DNA from 4 places in the Streptomyces phaeolivaceus genome. Region 2 is predicted to be linked to each of the others. Evidence: riboswitches for the same ligand, from Rfam matches in the RefSeq annotation. Region 2 holds a riboswitch; each other region holds the start of a gene.
What was found. Region 2 has a riboswitch for cyclic di-AMP ahead of F9278_RS18960 (transglycosylase family protein). Riboswitches for the same ligand answer to the same signal wherever they lie in the genome.
Positions count from the first base shown of each region.

Region 1: another riboswitch for cyclic di-AMP. It lies ahead of F9278_RS22355 (M23 family metallopeptidase); the one in region 2 lies ahead of F9278_RS18960 (transglycosylase family protein).
Region 3: another riboswitch for cyclic di-AMP. It lies ahead of F9278_RS36825 (M23 family metallopeptidase); the one in region 2 lies ahead of F9278_RS18960 (transglycosylase family protein).
Region 4: another riboswitch for cyclic di-AMP. It lies ahead of F9278_RS40835 (M23 family metallopeptidase); the one in region 2 lies ahead of F9278_RS18960 (transglycosylase family protein).

Region 1 is NZ_CP045096.1:4,760,785-4,764,634, forward strand. Features, by position in the region: gene F9278_RS22350 (aldo/keto reductase) at 1-400, opposite strand, end outside; gene F9278_RS22355 (M23 family metallopeptidase) at 640-1,707, opposite strand; cyclic di-AMP (ydaO/yuaA leader) riboswitch at 1,718-1,879, opposite strand; gene F9278_RS22360 (PP2C family protein-serine/threonine phosphatase) at 2,189-3,319, opposite strand; gene F9278_RS22365 (GTP cyclohydrolase II) at 3,542-3,850, opposite strand, start outside.
Region 2 is NZ_CP045096.1:4,054,483-4,058,332, forward strand. Features, by position in the region: gene eno (phosphopyruvate hydratase) at 1-940, opposite strand, end outside; gene F9278_RS18960 (transglycosylase family protein) at 1,354-2,073, opposite strand; cyclic di-AMP (ydaO/yuaA leader) riboswitch at 2,078-2,258, opposite strand; gene F9278_RS18965 (LysM peptidoglycan-binding domain-containing protein) at 2,441-3,520, opposite strand; gene F9278_RS18970 (cytochrome P450 family protein) at 3,647-3,850, opposite strand, start outside.
Region 3 is NZ_CP045096.1:8,005,669-8,009,518, forward strand. Features, by position in the region: gene F9278_RS36820 (M16 family metallopeptidase) at 1-870, shown strand, start outside; cyclic di-AMP (ydaO/yuaA leader) riboswitch at 1,096-1,269, shown strand; gene F9278_RS36825 (M23 family metallopeptidase) at 1,282-2,070, shown strand; gene F9278_RS36830 (GntR family transcriptional regulator) at 2,271-2,975, shown strand; gene F9278_RS36835 (HPr family phosphocarrier protein) at 3,157-3,438, opposite strand; gene F9278_RS36845 (bifunctional acetate--CoA ligase family protein/GNAT family N-acetyltransferase) at 3,650-3,850, shown strand, end outside.
Region 4 is NZ_CP045096.1:8,956,540-8,960,389, reverse strand. Features, by position in the region: gene F9278_RS40840 (rhamnogalacturonan lyase family protein) at 1-704, opposite strand, end outside; gene F9278_RS40835 (M23 family metallopeptidase) at 885-1,898, opposite strand; cyclic di-AMP (ydaO/yuaA leader) riboswitch at 1,903-2,061, opposite strand; gene F9278_RS40830 (alpha-galactosidase) at 2,363-3,850, opposite strand, start outside.

The DNA of each region.
Region 1 (3,850 bases), 710 kb from region 2:
CGACGGGCACCTCGGGCTGGTCGAAGTGGGTGTAGTAGAGGTCGATGTAGTCCGTGCCGAGGCGGGCGAGGGAGGCGTCGGCCGCGGCCTTGATGTTGGCCGCCGTCAGGCCCGGGTACTCGGGGTGCTGGCTCACCTTGGTCGCGATGACCACGTCGGCGCGGTTGCCGCGAGCCTTGACCCACTTGCCGATGATCCGCTCGGACTCACCGCCCTCGTTGCCCTCCACCCACGCCGAGTAGGCGTCGGCCGTGTCGACGAAGTTGCCCCCGGCCGCCTTGTAGGCGTCGAGGACGGCGAAGGACTGTGCCTCGTCCGCCGTCCAGCCGAAGACGTTGCCCCCGAGGGAGAGCGGGAAGACCTCGATGTCGGACGTGCCCAGCTTGCGAAGAGAAGTCATGTAGGGCGTCAACCCCCGGCCCGGACCCTCGCATTCCGCCCCACCATGAACAGCACGTGAAGGGAGGAGAGAGAAGGGGAGAGAGGGGGGGAGAGAGGGGGAGAGGGGGAGGGGGAGGGGGAGGGGGAGGGGTGCCTCGTCCTCTTACCGTCCCGTCTCGCCCCGGCATGGCGAACGCCGCGTAGGCCCGTGGCCCGCGCGGCGTCGTTGTTGTTGTGCTCCGGGGAGCGGGGGTGGTCCTACGGGGTGACGCCCTTGCTGCGGAGCCAGGCCGCCGGGTCGATGCCGCTGGCCGAGCCGCCGGGGTGGACCTCCATGTGGAGATGGGCGCCGGTGACGTTGCCGGTGGCGCCCACGCGGCCGATGACGTCGCCGGTGGTGACCTTCTGGCCGACGCTAACGCCGATGGAGGACTGGTGGGCGTACCAGATCTCGGTGCCGTCATCGAGGGTGAGGACGGTCTTGTAGCCGTACGAGCCCTCGTAGCCGGCCTGCGTGATCGTGCCGCTGCCGACGGCCTTGATCAGGGTGCCGGTGGGGGCCGCGAAGTCCAGGCCGGTGTGGTAGCCGGAGGACCAGTACGGGCCCGCCTGGCCGAAGGTGGAGGTGAGGGTGTAGGAGGAGGTGGGAAGCGTGAACTGGCCCGCGAGGGCCGCGATGCGTTCAGCTTCCTTCTTCTTCTCCGCCTCCTCGGCCGCCTTCTTCTCGGCGGCGGCCTCCTTGGCCTCGGCTTCCTTCTTCTCCTTGGCGGCCTGCTCGGCGGCCTTGTCCGCGGCGGCGGTCTGGGCGGCCTCGGCGGCGGCCTTGTCGAACGCGTCCTGCTGGGACTCGGCCTGCGCGATGATCCGGGCGCGCAGCGCCTCACCGGCGTCCGCCGTGCCCTGGGCGGTGTCGGTGGCGATCAGACCGGCGTTGCTGAGCGGGGAGGTGGAGGCCTCGGGCTCCGGCGTCTCGGCCTCGGGCTCGTCCTCGAAGACCGAGCCGACGTTCGGCATGTCGGGCATCGAGATGGAGACCGGGGCCTTGCCGGACTGCGCGCTCGCCATACCGGCTCCGCTGACGGCGGCTATGACACCGACGCCGAGAACCGTGGAGCTGCGGGCCAGTCCGCCACGGGCGAGTACGCCGCGCGGCTTGGCGACACGGTGCCGGCCGCGAACGGGACGCAGGGTGTCCTCGCTGGGATTCCACTCCTGCCAGGGGCCCTCGTTGTCGCTGCTGTAGCTGCCGTAACCGAACGTCTGGCTCTCGCCTTCGCGTTGGGTCGGCACGAACGGGGCTTCGGTCGCGGACCGGTTCGACGCCACGTGGGCGTACTCCTTCCTTCCTCCTCGCCTACCGGGTTAGCTGACGGGTTCGGAGCAGGAAGGTCTCCTACGCGCGTAAACCGGACGTGCGTACTGCCACGGCGGTTTCCGTGCGATTCACCCCAGGGTGGTGGTTCCCCGGTTCCCTTGCGGGATTCGGCGCGTGAGCACGGAGCCGTCTCTTGTGACGGCTGGGACGACCGCGCTGCGTTATCGAACGTTAATAGACACGAGTGCTCCATTCCAAGCTGTTCCGAATGATCGTTCCGGCTTTCGCGCTGGACTTTACGGGTCATGAGGGGCCGAAAACGGGCGAGTTGGCATTGACTCACGAGTAACAGTTGTCCTGACGGTACGTCAGTTGTTATACGCAGGACGGTCGGACGGGCACGCTCGGTGACATCGAACAGATGGGAGGCGCGAGATGTGAGAGACGTGAGAGACGTGTGTGCGGGGGCGGGTGTGCGGAGGGACGTGTGTGTCAGGGGCGGTGGACCACCAAGAGGGCCATGTCGTCCGTCGTACGGCCGCCCGTGTGCCGGCGCACCTCCTCCGCCAGGGTCGTCAGCAGGGCGTCCGGGGTGGAGAAGGCGCGGCCGGACAGGCGGGCGGCCGGGTCGTAGAAGACACCTCGCGCGTCCCTCGCCTCGGAGAGGCCGTCGGTGTGGAAGAGCAGCGTGGCGCCGGGCGGGAAGTCGGTCTCCTCCGCGCGGTCGGGCCAGGTGGCCAGGTCCTGCATGCCCAGCGGGAGCGCGGGCCGCGGGGCGTCCAGGGTGCGCAGGGTGCCGTCGGCGTACAGCAGCAGGGGGGACGGATGGCCCCGGTTGACGATCCGGGCGCGGCCGGCGCCGTGCGGGAACTCCGCCAGTACGGCCGTCACGAACCCCTCGTACTTCACCGCCGCGTCCCGGCGCGCGGCCTCCCGCCGGGTGCTCTCGCGGGCCAGTGCCCGTTCCAGCCGCTGGGCCACCGCCTCGAGCGTCGACTCCTGTTCGGCCGCCTCCCGGAACGCGCCGATCAGCACCGCCACCGCCGACACCGCCCCCAGCCCCTTGCCGCGCACATCGCCGACGACCAGCCGTACGCCGTGGGGCGAGTCCTGCACCGCGTACAGATCGCCCCCGATCGACGCCCCGGCCTGCGCCGCCTCGTACCGCGCGGCGATCTCCAGCCCGCCGATCCGCTCCTGCGGCACCGGCAGTACGGCCCGCTGCGCCGCCTCGGCGATCTCCCGGGCGGTCGCGAGCCGGGCGTCGCTGCGGCGGACGAGACGGTTGATCAGTACGGCCAGTACGGCGACGGTGGCCACCGTGGCGATCTCGGTGATCGCGTCCACATGGCCCGCGTCGTCGTAGACGATCCGTACGGCGGTGATGCCGGCGACCGAGACGACGCCGGTGATCACCGTGCCGTGCAGCGAGAAGAGCGGGGCCGCCACCAGGGGCGCGGCGGTGAAGAAGGGGACCGCCGTGAACTCGCTCGGGGTGAAGTGGTCGTAGAAGAGGCCGATGGCGATCAGCAGTGCGGGGACGACGCGGACGAGCGCACGGGCGTACGAGAACCGCCACCCGCCCGGCTCCCTCACGCCCTCCGCGCCCTCTCGCTGCCCCACGGATACAGGGTTTCCGGCGGCCGGGAACCGGGCTACTCGGCGGGGCCGAGTGGGCTAGCTAGGGCCTGTCTGACAATTCCCGTCGTCGCCCGGAGGGCGGCGTCGCGGCGTCGTGGGGGTACCTCCCGGTCGAGCGAAGCCGAGAGTGGGGGAGCGTGCATGGCGTCGCGAGGCAGGCGGGAATTGTGAGACAGGCCCTGGCGGGGGCGCGGGTGGGGTTTGTCAGCCGGCTGTCAGGCCCGTGAGGCCCGTCAGTTCCGGCAACGGCAGGGTGTGCTGCGTCTGGAGGACCTTCGCGCGGAGGTAGCGGACGTTGTGCGCGGTGGTGAAGACACCCGTGGGGACGCGGTGGCGGACGCCGACGCCCAGGTCGCGGAGTTGCCGCGCCTTGTCGGGGTTGTTGGAGAGCAGGTCCAGTTCGTCGATGCCGAGGGCACCGAGCATCTGGGCCGCCGCCGTGTAGTCGCGGGCGTCCTCCGGCAGGCCGAGCGCCGCGTTCGCCTCGTAGGTGTCGAGGCCCTGGTCCTGGAG
Region 2 (3,850 bases):
GGTCGTCGCCGACGATCTGGACCTTGTCGCCCAGCTTCTGGGTGATGACGTTCCAGCCGGCCCAGTCGTCCTCGTACAGCGGGTCCTCGATGGAGACGAGCGGGTACGCGGAGACCAGCTCCTCGTAGTACTCCGTCATCTCGGCGGCCGAGCGGGACTTGCCCTCGAACTCGTACTTGCCGTCCTTGTAGAACTCGGACGCGGCGACGTCGAGCGCGAGCGCGATCTGCTCACCGGGGACGTAACCGGCCTGCTTGATGGCCTCGATGATGAGGTCGAGCGCGGCGCGGTTGGACTCCAGGTTCGGGGCGAAGCCGCCCTCGTCGCCGAGGCCGGTGGACAGGCCCTTGGTCTTCAGCACCTTCTTGAGGGTGTGGTAGACCTCGGCGCCCCAGCGCAGGGCCTCGGAGAAGGACTCCGCGCCGATCGGGGCGATCATGAACTCCTGGATGTCGACGTTGGAGTCCGCGTGGGATCCGCCGTTGAGGATGTTCATCATCGGGACGGGCAGCAGGTGCGCGTTCGGGCCACCGAGGTAGCGGAACAGCGGCAGGTCGGACGCCTCGGAGGCGGCGTGGGCGACGGCGAGGGAGACGCCGAGGATGGCGTTGGCGCCGAGGGAGCCCTTGTTGTCGGTGGCGTCCAGGTCGAACATGGCCTGGTCGATGAGGCGCTGCTCGGTGGCGTCGTAGCCGACCAGCTCCGGGCCGATCTGCTCGATGACGGCGAGGACGGCCTTCTCGACACCCTTGCCGAGGTAGCGGTTGGGGTCACCGTCGCGCAGCTCGATGGCCTCGAAGGCGCCGGTGGAGGCGCCGGACGGAACGGCGGCACGACCCGTGCTGCCGTCGTCGAGGCCGACCTCGACCTCGACGGTGGGGTTGCCTCGCGAGTCGAGGATTTCCCGGGCTACGACGACGTCGATGGACGGCACGAGCATCTCCTTCATGGGATGTGACGCTGGTTGTGCGGGGCCGCTTGGGCCTTGCGACTAGAGCCTAACCGCCCCCGGGCCGTCGGCAGCCGACCGACCGTCCCGTGGACAGACAGACGGTACCTATTGTTTCAGCTCGGAACAAAGGGGGGTGGGCGAGAAAGTGAACAGAAAGAGGGAGAGGGCAGAAAGAGGGAGAGGGAGAGGGAGAGGGAGAGGCCCGGGAGGCGGGCAGGAAAAAGCCCCGCCCCGGTGCGTACGGGGGAATGCGCACCGGGGCGGGGAGCCCGTGGGGACGGGGGGACGGCCCTCACGAGGTCTTCACTATGGAGGACACGGATGTGAGCGGGCTGTGGTTCAGCTGGGGAGCGGCCAGATTTTTCGGCCCTGCCGGCCCCCCCCTCACGGGCCACGACGGGTCAGCTCAGGTGGAGCTGCTGGCCCGGGTAGATGAAGTCGGCGTCGTCGATGATGTCCTTGTTCAGCTCGAAGAGCTTCTCCCAGCCACCCTTGACGTTCTTCTTCTCGGCGATGGCGCTGAGGGTGTCGCCCTTGACGACCTTGTACTCGCCGTCGCCCTTCTTGACCTTCTTGCCGGTCGGGGTCTCGACGGTGGCGCGCTCGGAGGAGCGGGAGGCGCGAGTGTCCTCGGTGCTCTTCTTGGTGCTCTCCCGCGAGTTCTGCTGGGTGTTCTGCTGGGTGTTCTGCTGCGCGGAGGAGCCGGAGTCCGAGTTGCCGCTGGAGGCGGCGGCGCCGTCGTACGAGGCGCTGGACAGGCCGGTGCCGCAGACCGGCCAGGCACCCTTGCCCTGGCCCGCGAGGACCTTCTCGGCTATCGCGATCTGCTGGGCCTTGCTCGCCTGGTCGGCGGTGGAGGCGTACTGCGTACCGCCGTAGGCGGCCCACGTGGAGGCGGAGAACTGCAGGCCGCCGTAGTAGCCGTTGCCGGTGTTGATGGACCAGTTGCCGCCGGACTCGCACTGGGCGACGGTGTCCCACTCGGAGGCGGTGGCGGCGGAGGCGCTGCCGGCGACCATCAGCGGGGCGGCGATGGCGGCGGCGCCGGTGACACCGGCGACGGCGATGGCGCGAGCGGCCTTGGACGGGCGACGGTGCTTGCCCTTGCTGGAAAACAGCATGGAGTGATCCCCTCACCGACGCCTGCGAGGTGAGCTGTCGGGTTCGGGCCGGTTGAGTTGCCCGGCCGCGCACGCTCACCTCTCGGCTCACGTCACGCGGCTTCACCCCGAGCCGGTCCAGCGTGAATCGCTGGGCGCGGCACTTACCTTGGGTCCCCCGCTCCTGCCTACGGCGCTTGACGCGACGACTGTTCCTTGCGGCCGTTGGCAGGATTCGGCGTACCGACCGCAGGGGCCCGCTGTGGCGAGCGGTCACGACCGTAGGCATGTGATTCGCCGGATTTCAAAGACGATCAGGGGGTCTGTGATTCATCTCCCACATAGATCAAAACGGGCATTCAAGGGCGAACCATGACCCGAACTGCCGCTACTTTTCGCCCGTTTCGGCACCGACTTCGAGGGTCTGACCGGGAAGGATAAGGTCCGGGTCAGTTCCGACCGTGTCCCGGTTCTCCGCGTACAGCCCGCGCCACCCGCCGTCCAGGCCGAGCGAGTTCACGATGCCCGTCAGGCTGTCGCCGACCTGGACGGTGTACGCGCCGTCCGCGCCCTCGCGCGCCGTGTCGCCGCCACGGGAGGCGTGACGGCCGGAGGGCGCGGAGTCGGTGGCGCGGGAGTCGTCGGCCGCGCCCTCGCCGGCACCGGCCTCGGCGCCGGCGCTCTCGTCGGCGCTGGCGCCGCGGTGACGGCCGGTGCCGCCTTCGCCGTCCTCGCCGTCCTCGCCGCCCTCGGCGACCGAAGAGCTGTCGGACTGTGGCGACTTGTCCGATTCGGTGCTCTCGGAGTCCGTGGAGCCGTCCGAGCCGGTGCCGGTCTCGGCCTTCGCGGAACCGTCGAAGTCCTCGGAGGGCGAGTCGCTCGACGTACCGGGTTCGGCGGAATCATCCGAATCACCCGACTTCGCCGAATCGTTCGAGTTGCCCGAGCCGCTTGAGCCGCTCGATCCGCTTGAGTCGCCCCCATCGGCCGAACCGGATGATTTGGATGAACCGGAGGAATCAGACGAACTGGATGAATCGCGTGAATTCGTCGAGTCGTCCGTGACGCCCGTGTCCACGTCGGCGGAACCGGAGTCGCCGCCGAGGTTGTGGAGCAGTCCGCAGGTGGACCAGACGCCGACGCCCTGGTCGGCGAGGACCTTCTCGGCTACCGCGATCTGCTGCGAACGGCTGGCCTGGTCGGCGGTCGTCGCGTAGTCGAGGCCGCCGTAGTCGTTCCAGTTCTCCTGGGTCAACTGGAGGCCGCCGTAGCGCCCGTTCCCGGTGTCCGCGCTCCACGAACCGCCGCTCTCGCAGTCCGCCACCTGGTCCCAGGTGGTTCCGTCGGCCGCGCTCGCGCCGGTGGCGCCGAGGAGCGGGATCGCGATGACCGAGCCGGTCACTCCGGCGGCGACGAGGAGGGCCGGAGCCTGGCGGGGGCGACGGTGACGACCGTTCCCGGAGAGCATGCGGTTGCCTTTCACACGACAGCAGTGACCGGTGTGAAGGATGTGGTGACCCCTTCGCACTGACGTGTGAACGTAGCCGCAGTCGATCAGTTGTCACAAGTTAATGCAGCGTAGATCACGTGAAGATCACAGACTTGAGGGAGTGTCACTTCCCGCCGCGGAATGAGGTAGTGCTACGGGCTGCCCGGGTCCGCTCACGGACCGCTTCCGCGGGGTGAATTCGACCGGAAGCGTACGCAATCCCCGCATGATGAGCCCTCCTCGCCATCTCAGATCGGCGGAATCCACCGCGAGTCGAAGGTCGGGGAGACGGGTGAGGAGCGTCGCCAG
Region 3 (3,850 bases), 4.0 Mb from region 2:
ACGTCCCGGATGTCGCGGCCCCGCCAGGGCACCGAGGAGACCGTCGAGGGCATCGACTCCGCGGCCGTACGCGCCTTCTACGAGCGGCATGTGCGTCCCGCGACGGCCACCGCCGTGATCGTCGGCGACCTCACCGGGGTCGACCTCGACGCGCTGCTCGGCGACACCCTGGGCGCCTGGACGGGCTCCCCGGCCAAGCCGAGCGTCGTGCCGTCGGTGAGCGCCGACGACACCGGGCGTGTGATCATCGTGGACCGTCCCGGCTCCGTGCAGACCCAGTTGCTCATCGGCCGGGTGGGCGCCGACCGGCACGACCGTGTGTGGCCGGCCCAGGTGCTCGGCACCTACTGCCTCGGCGGCACCCTCACCTCCCGGCTGGACCGCGTCCTGCGCGAGGAGAAGGGCTACACCTACGGGGTGCGCGCGTTCGGCCAGGTGCTGCGCTCGGCGTCCGACGGCTCCGGTGTCGCGATGCTCGCCATCAGCGGCTCGGTGGACACCCCGAACACCGGTCCGGCGCTGGACGATCTGTGGACGGTTCTGCGCACGCTGGCGGCCGAGGGCCTGACCGACGCCGAACGCGATGTCGCCGTACAGAACCTGGTGGGGGTCGCCCCCCTCAAGTTCGAGACGGCCGCGGCCGTGGCGGGCACGCTGGCCGACCAGGTCGAGCAGTACCTGCCGGACGACTACCAGTCGACGCTGTACCGCCAACTCGCCGCGACCGGCACCGTGGAGGCCACCGCCGCCGCCGTGAGCGCCTTCCCGGTGGACCGTCTGGTGACCGTCCTCGTCGGGGACGCCGCGCAGATCGAGGAGCCGGTCAGGGCCCTCGGAATCGGTGAAGTCACGGTCGTACCGGCCGAGTAGAAGCCGAGCGGAGGCCGAGGAGAAACCGGACAGAAGGACGCGTGTCCGTGGGGCCCTGGTGACTGAAGAGTCACCAGGGCCCTTGTTTGTCCGTATTGATGGCGGAGGTTGTGTGTCTGACCTGTGGCGTACTTAACAAATCCTGTGATCCGTTTGTTATTTCGAAGACGACGCACTTAGCGTCAGTCCGGCTGTTCGTCAGAAGTTCGCCGCAGCCGCGGCACCGGACAGTCATCGCCGAGTCCCCGCATGGCGCGAGCCAGGGGAGCCGGGGACCCACCGAAGTCCCTGGGGTGAATCGGGTGCCCTTCGCGAGCGACGCGAAACGGGGGGCAGCCGTAGGAGACCTTCCTGCTCCGAACCCGTCAGCTAACCCGGTAGGCGAGAGGGAAGGAAAGGACCAGCCACTTCATGGCGTTCACCCGCGCCCCCGGGAAGCACCGCCGTCCCGGCCGTGTGCAGCGCACGACCACGAGGAACGTGGGCGTAGCCGCTCTCACCACCACCGGTGTCATCGGCACCCTGGCCGCTCCCGCGCTCGCCGCGGAGGAGCCCGCAGTCGAGCAGACCGGCCTGAACCAGATCATCGTCCTCGGCGACACGGTCGCCGACCAGGTCGACGCCCAGGCCGTCGCGCAGCAGCAGGCCGCCGAGGTGGCCGCGGTCAAGAAGAAGGCGCAGGAGGAGGCCCGCAAGGCCGCCGCCGAGAAGGCCGAGCAGGAACGTGCCGCCGCCAAGGAGCGCGAGGAGATCAAGGCCCGTGCCGCCCGCGCGGCCGAGCGCGAGCGCCTCAACGCCTATGTCGCCCCCATCAGCGGCTCCTACATCTCCACCGGCTACAAGGCCGGCGGTGCCGTCTGGTCCTCCGGCAGCCACACCGGCGTCGACTTCCACGCCGCGTCCGGCACCACCGTCCTCGCGGTCGGCGCCGGCACCGTCGTCGAGGCGGGCTGGGGCGGGGCGTACGGCAACAACATCGTCATCAAGATGAACGACGGCACGTACACCCAGTACGGCCACCTGTCGTCCATCGGCGTCTCCGTCGGTCAGACCGTCACCCCCGGCCAGCAGATCGGCCTCTCCGGGGCGACCGGCAACGTCACCGGCCCCCATCTGCACTTCGAGGCCCGGACGACGGCCGAGTACGGCTCGGACATCGACCCCGTCGCGTACTTGCGCTCGCACGGCGTGAACGTCTGACGGACCCACCGCTTCCCAGGAGGCCCCGGCTCACCGAGCCGGGGCTTTCCCTGTTGTGCGAACCTCTTGTGACGCACCTCCTGTCCAAAAAATATCCCTGGATTCCGGTCCGCCATCGGAAATTCCGGCTCACTGCAATAGAGTCGCTGGAACACACGTCAATCATCGACGTTTCACGGGGATTAAGGCGGAGGTCGGTCATGCGTATTCCGGCGCACTCGGTATGCACGGCGATCCGTGATGACATCGTCGCGGGTGTCTACGAGCGCGGCAGCCGTCTCACCGAGGAACTGCTCGCCCGCCGCTACGGCGTCAGCCGGGTCCCCGTGCGCGAGGCGCTGCGCACCCTGGAGGCCGAGGGGTTCGTGGTGACCCGGCGGCACGCGGGCGCGTGCGTCGCCGAGCCGACCGAGCAGGAGGCCGCCGACCTGCTGGAGATGCGCATGCTGCTGGAGCCGCTGGGCGCCGCCCGCGCCGCCCAGCGGCGCACCGAGGCGCACCTCAAGGTGTTGCGCGGCCTGGTCAGACTGGGCCAGGAGCGGGCCAGGAGGGGCACCAGCGAGGATCTGCGCTCCCTGGGCGGCTGGTTCCACGAGACGCTCGCACAGGCGTCCGGCAGCCCCGCCCTGACCTCGACACTCGCCCAGCTGCGGCACAAGATCGCCTGGATGTACGCGGTCGAGGCGCCTGCCAACCCCGTGGAGTCCTGGGCGGAGCACGGCGGCATCGTGGACGCCGTCGCGCGCGGCGACAGCGACCGGGCCCGGACCATCACGTCCGTGCACACCGAGCGCGCCACCGCCGCGCACCGGCTCCGATTTCCGGGCGGGGCCGCCGGGGCGGAGCGCGCCGACCGTGTGAGGACTTCGCAACACCCCGTAAACACACCGAGTCTGCGGCATTAACACGGGAGCCGTATACAAAGAGGGAAGAATTCCGTGGGGCATTTTTTCGGCTGCCCGCAGAACGGAAAAAGGACGTAAATGCGAAGGGCCCGCCCGATAAATCGGACGAGCCCTTCGTCATGTGTGCGGGTGGTGCGTGCGGGCAGCCTTTCAGGCCTTTCCGCTTCGGTTGCCCGGTCGCTCAGACCGTCTCGGGGAGTTCTTCGAGCCCCTCGGCGACGAGCTTCGCCAGACGGTCGAGCGCGACGTCCGCGCCCTCGGCGTCGGAGGCGAGCACGATCTCCTCGCCGCCCTGGGCGCCGAGGCCCAGGACCGCCAGCATGGAGGCGGCGTTGACGGGGTTCCCGTCGGCCTTGGCGATCGTCACGGGGATACCGGAGGCCGTGGTGGCCCGGACGAAGATGGATGCGGGGCGGGCGTGGAGGCCCTCGGCCCAGCCGACGTTGACGCGGCGCTCAGCCATGTTGATGCTGCCCTTCAGGTGTGTCGGGTGTTGCAGAGAGGTCTAGACCGGGTTGTCTAGACCAGTTTCCCATATGGGGCGACGTACCGGAACGGGCCCACGGCCTGACCACGAACCGGCTGTCGCGCTTGTGTTGTGCTCGTCCTGCCTCTGTCGTGCCTCCCCAGGCTGCCCCGCGCCGCATGCGTACGCGAGCCGTACTCTGGGGCCCATGCAGACCTCGTCGGACCGGCACGAGTACCCCGCCCACTGGGAGGCCGACGTGGTGCTGCGCGACGGCGGCACCGCACGCATCAGGCCCATCACGGTCGATGACGCCGAGCGTCTTGTCAGCTTCTATGAGCAGGTCTCGGACGAGTCGAAGTACTACCGCTTCTTCGCGCCCTACCCTCGCCTGTCCGCCAAGGACGTC
Region 4 (3,850 bases), 4.9 Mb from region 2:
TCGAACACGGTCACGTTGTCGTCGTTGCGGTATCCGCCGATCGCCGTCGAACCGCTGATCGCGGCGGGCGCCGGGTCGTTGGCGCCGTTCCCGCCTGCCTGGGTGTAGGAGCCGGGTCCGAGGTCGACACGCCAGAGCCGCTCGCCGGTCAGCGTGTACGCCTCCAGCAGGTCGGGCCGGTCCCGGGTGCCGGAGAGCCGGCTGACGACCAGCTCGTAGCGTCCGTCCCCGTCGAGGTCACCGGGCCAGGCGTGCTGCACGCTGTATCCGTCGGCGGCGGCGAGCGGGATCTCGGCGTACCCCTTGCCGAAGTCCGGTCCCGGACCCGGCCTCGCTCCCGACCCCGGACCCGGCTTCTCCTCCCGCCCGTCGACGACGGCCCGCACGCTGTACGCGCCCGTGCCCCGGCTGTCGTCCTGGAAGGTCGTCGACCGGGTGATCGGCGCCCGGTTCAGCCGCTTGCGGCCCTTGTACACGTTGAACGCGACGGTGTCGCCGTACCGGGCGTACTCCGTGCCGAGCAGCCGCCAGCTGAGGAAGGTCCCGTCCCCGGACGGCACGGCGACCAGGCCGCGGTCCAGGTTCTCCACGACCCTGCGCGGTGCCTCGGCGGCATGGCCGGCGGGCGCGGAGAAGAGCAGGGCGGTCGCGGTGAGGACGACGGTTCTTCGGGGTCGGGTTCTTCGGGGTCGGGCGGTACGCACCAACACTCCTTCGACGAGGTGGAAAGCGCTTACGCCGAGCACTCTTCCCGCGCCTCGTGGAAGTGTCGAGATGTTGATCAGCCATGCCACAAGACCGCAACACGGCGATCATGAAACGCCGAAGGCCGGCCCCGGATCACGGGAGCCGGCCTTCACCGCGCGCGGTGGGCGGGGGTGCCGTCAGACGCTGACGCCCTTCGAGCGGAGGTAGGCCAGGGGGTCGATGTCCGAGCCGTAGTCGGGGCTGGTGCGGATCTCGAAGTGGAGGTGCGGCCCGGTGACGTTGCCGGTCGCGCCGGAGAGGCCGATCTGCTGGCCGCCGGTCACGGACTGGCCCGCGGAGACCGAGAGCGAGGAGAGGTGGGCGTACTGGGCGTAGTAGCCGTCGGCGAGCTTGATGACGACCTGGTTGCCGTACGCGCCGCCCCAGCCGGCGGAGACGACGGTGCCCGCGCCGACGGCCTTGAGGGTGGTCCCGGTCGGGGCCACGAAGTCGACGCCCGTGTGGTAGCCGCTGGACCACATGCTGCCGGCGGTCTTGTACGCGGTGCCGACGGTGGCGCCCTGGATCGGCACGCTGAAGCCGGAGCCGCTGGACGACGAGGACTGCTCGGTCGACGTGGAGGTCGACGCCTGGGTGTCCTTCGACTCCTGCTTCGAGGTCCCGGCCGACTTCGACGACTGCGACGACTCGGACGACTCGGCGGCCTTGGAGGACTGCGACAGCTGCGGCTTCGACGACTGCGACGAGCCGCCCGAGGTCGCCCGGCCGTCGATGCTGAGCTTGAGGCCCGGGTGGATGAGCGAGGGGTCGGAGCCGATCGCCTCACGGTTGTCCGAGTACAGCTGCTTCCAGCCGCCCTCGACGTCCTGCTCGTCCGCGATCTTCGCGAGGTAGTCGCCGACCTTCACCGAATAGGTCTTGGTCGCCGCCTTCTTGGTGGCGGTCTTCTCGGCCTGCGCGGCCTTCTCGGCCTGCTCGATCCGAGCGCCCGCCTGTGCCGCGGCCTTCTCGGCGGCGACGGTGTCCGTCTTCTCGGACACCCCGGAGACGGCGGCGGTCGGGGTCGCGGCATGGGCGCCCGCGGCTCCGATCAGCGGCAGCGCGAGCGCCGCGCCACCGGTCCCGGCGGCGGCTATCGATCGGGTGAAACGCTGGGACTTCGGACGGCGGTGCTTACCCTTCGCGGGCATGGCGAATTCCTCTCCGGCGCCTACGAGGTGAGCTGTCGGGTGCGGACTGGAGATGTCCGGCCGTGCTTGCGCACGGCTTTACCCCTAGCCGTTCCGGAGACCGGAACAGGCGGTGATTCCTGTGGGTCCCCCGCTCCTGCCGTGGATCGGGTCGGTACGCGGCTCCGGTCGGCGGCAGGATTGGGCGTCCGTCCGGATTGACGCCGAACTTAAGCGACTTGTGCCCACAGAGACAACCATTGGGACTTCCTGTGCGTCTTCCTCCCTGAGCCTTACATGAATTCACGCTCACGCTCCGTTAGAGACCGGTCCTGAGCATTTCCAACCGCCCTGGAAACGCCCAAGAATTACGTGAACATGGCGACAGCGGAACGTCACGAATATGACGCTACTCACGCACCTACGACTCAGTAGGCTTTATTCCAGGGCTTGTTGGAATTACAGCTGCATTACGGACAGATCACTCAAGTGCGACACAGGCGGATAACTGCCGCATCGAAGTCACCGCGCAGCCCCGTCCGCATCCCGTGATGCAACAGCACCGCCCCCCGGTGCACTTCGCCCGTTTCGCGGCATTCATACGTCCCCGCCGGGTCGAGTCCACGCAGCCGGAGCGGGGCGGGCGGCTCGCCGTAGTGCTGGGCCTGGAGCCAGGCGAGGACGACCACCTCGTCGCCGTGGACGTACTGCACGGCGCTCAGCCCGCCGGTCGGGGGCCGCAGCCGGTAGAGATCACCGCGCTGCACGACCGGCCGGATCTCCTTGTACCGCTCGATCCAGCCGCGCGCCTCGGCCAGCTCCTCCTCGGTCCACTCGGTGAGGTCGCCGCCGACGCCGAGCACCCCTGCCATCGCGCTGACGAACCGGAACCGCAGCGAGCTGACCCGGCCGTTGAGCTGGTTGTTCGGGCTGTCGGTGACCCAGGCGGCCATGGTCCGGGCCGGATGGATCTGGCTGAAGCCGTGCTGGATGGCGAGCCGGTCGAGCGGGTCGGTGTTGTCGGACGTCCACACCTGGTCCGTCCGCGCCATCACCCCGAGATCGATCCGGCCGCCGCCGCCCGAGCACGACTCGAACGCCACCCCCGGATGCGCGGCCCGCAGCCGGTCCAGCAGGGCGTAGAAGGCGCGCACATGCTCGACCCAGAGCTTCTGCGGATAGGGCTCGCCGGGCCAGCCCGCATCGGTGAAGCAACGGTTGAAGTCCCACTTCACATAGTCGATCGGCGCGCTGGAGAGAAGCGCGTCCAACCGCTCCCAGAGGTATTCCTGAACGTCCTCGCGGGCGAGATTGAGAACGAGCTGATTGCGCAGCTCCGTCCGCTTTCGTCCCGGTTGGAACTGTGCCCATTCGGGGTGCGCCCGGTACAGCTCACTGTCCGGGTTGACCATTTCCGGCTCGACCCAGATGCCGAACCGCATCCCGAGGGCGTGCACATAGTCGGCGAGCGGCTTGAGCCCCTTCGGGAATCGGTCCGGATTGGGCGCCCAGTCGCCGAGCCCGGCCCGGTCGCTCGTACGCGCCCCGAACCAGCCGTCGTCCACCACGAACAGCTCGACCCCGATGGCCGCCGCCGCCCGCGCCAGCGTCCCCTGCTGATCCTCGGAGATGTCGAACTCGGTGGCCTCCCAGGAGTTGAAGAGCACCGGCCGGTCCTGGTCCGCGTCCGGGATGACGTACGTCCGCTGGTAGGCGTGCCAGGCGCGGCTGGCCCCGCCGAAGCCGCCGTCGCTCCACAGGCCGGCGAAGACGGGCGTGGTGAACGTCTCCCCCGTCTCCAGCCGCAGCAGCCCGGACTCGTCGTAGCCGGCGCCGCCGGTGATCTGCACGCGCGCGTCCGGGAGTTGGGCGACCGCGATGCGCCAGGACCCCGACCAGCCCAGCGCGCAGCCGTAGACCTCGCCGCGCTCCTCGGTGGCGTCGGTGTCGAGGGCGACCCAGGGCAGATGCTG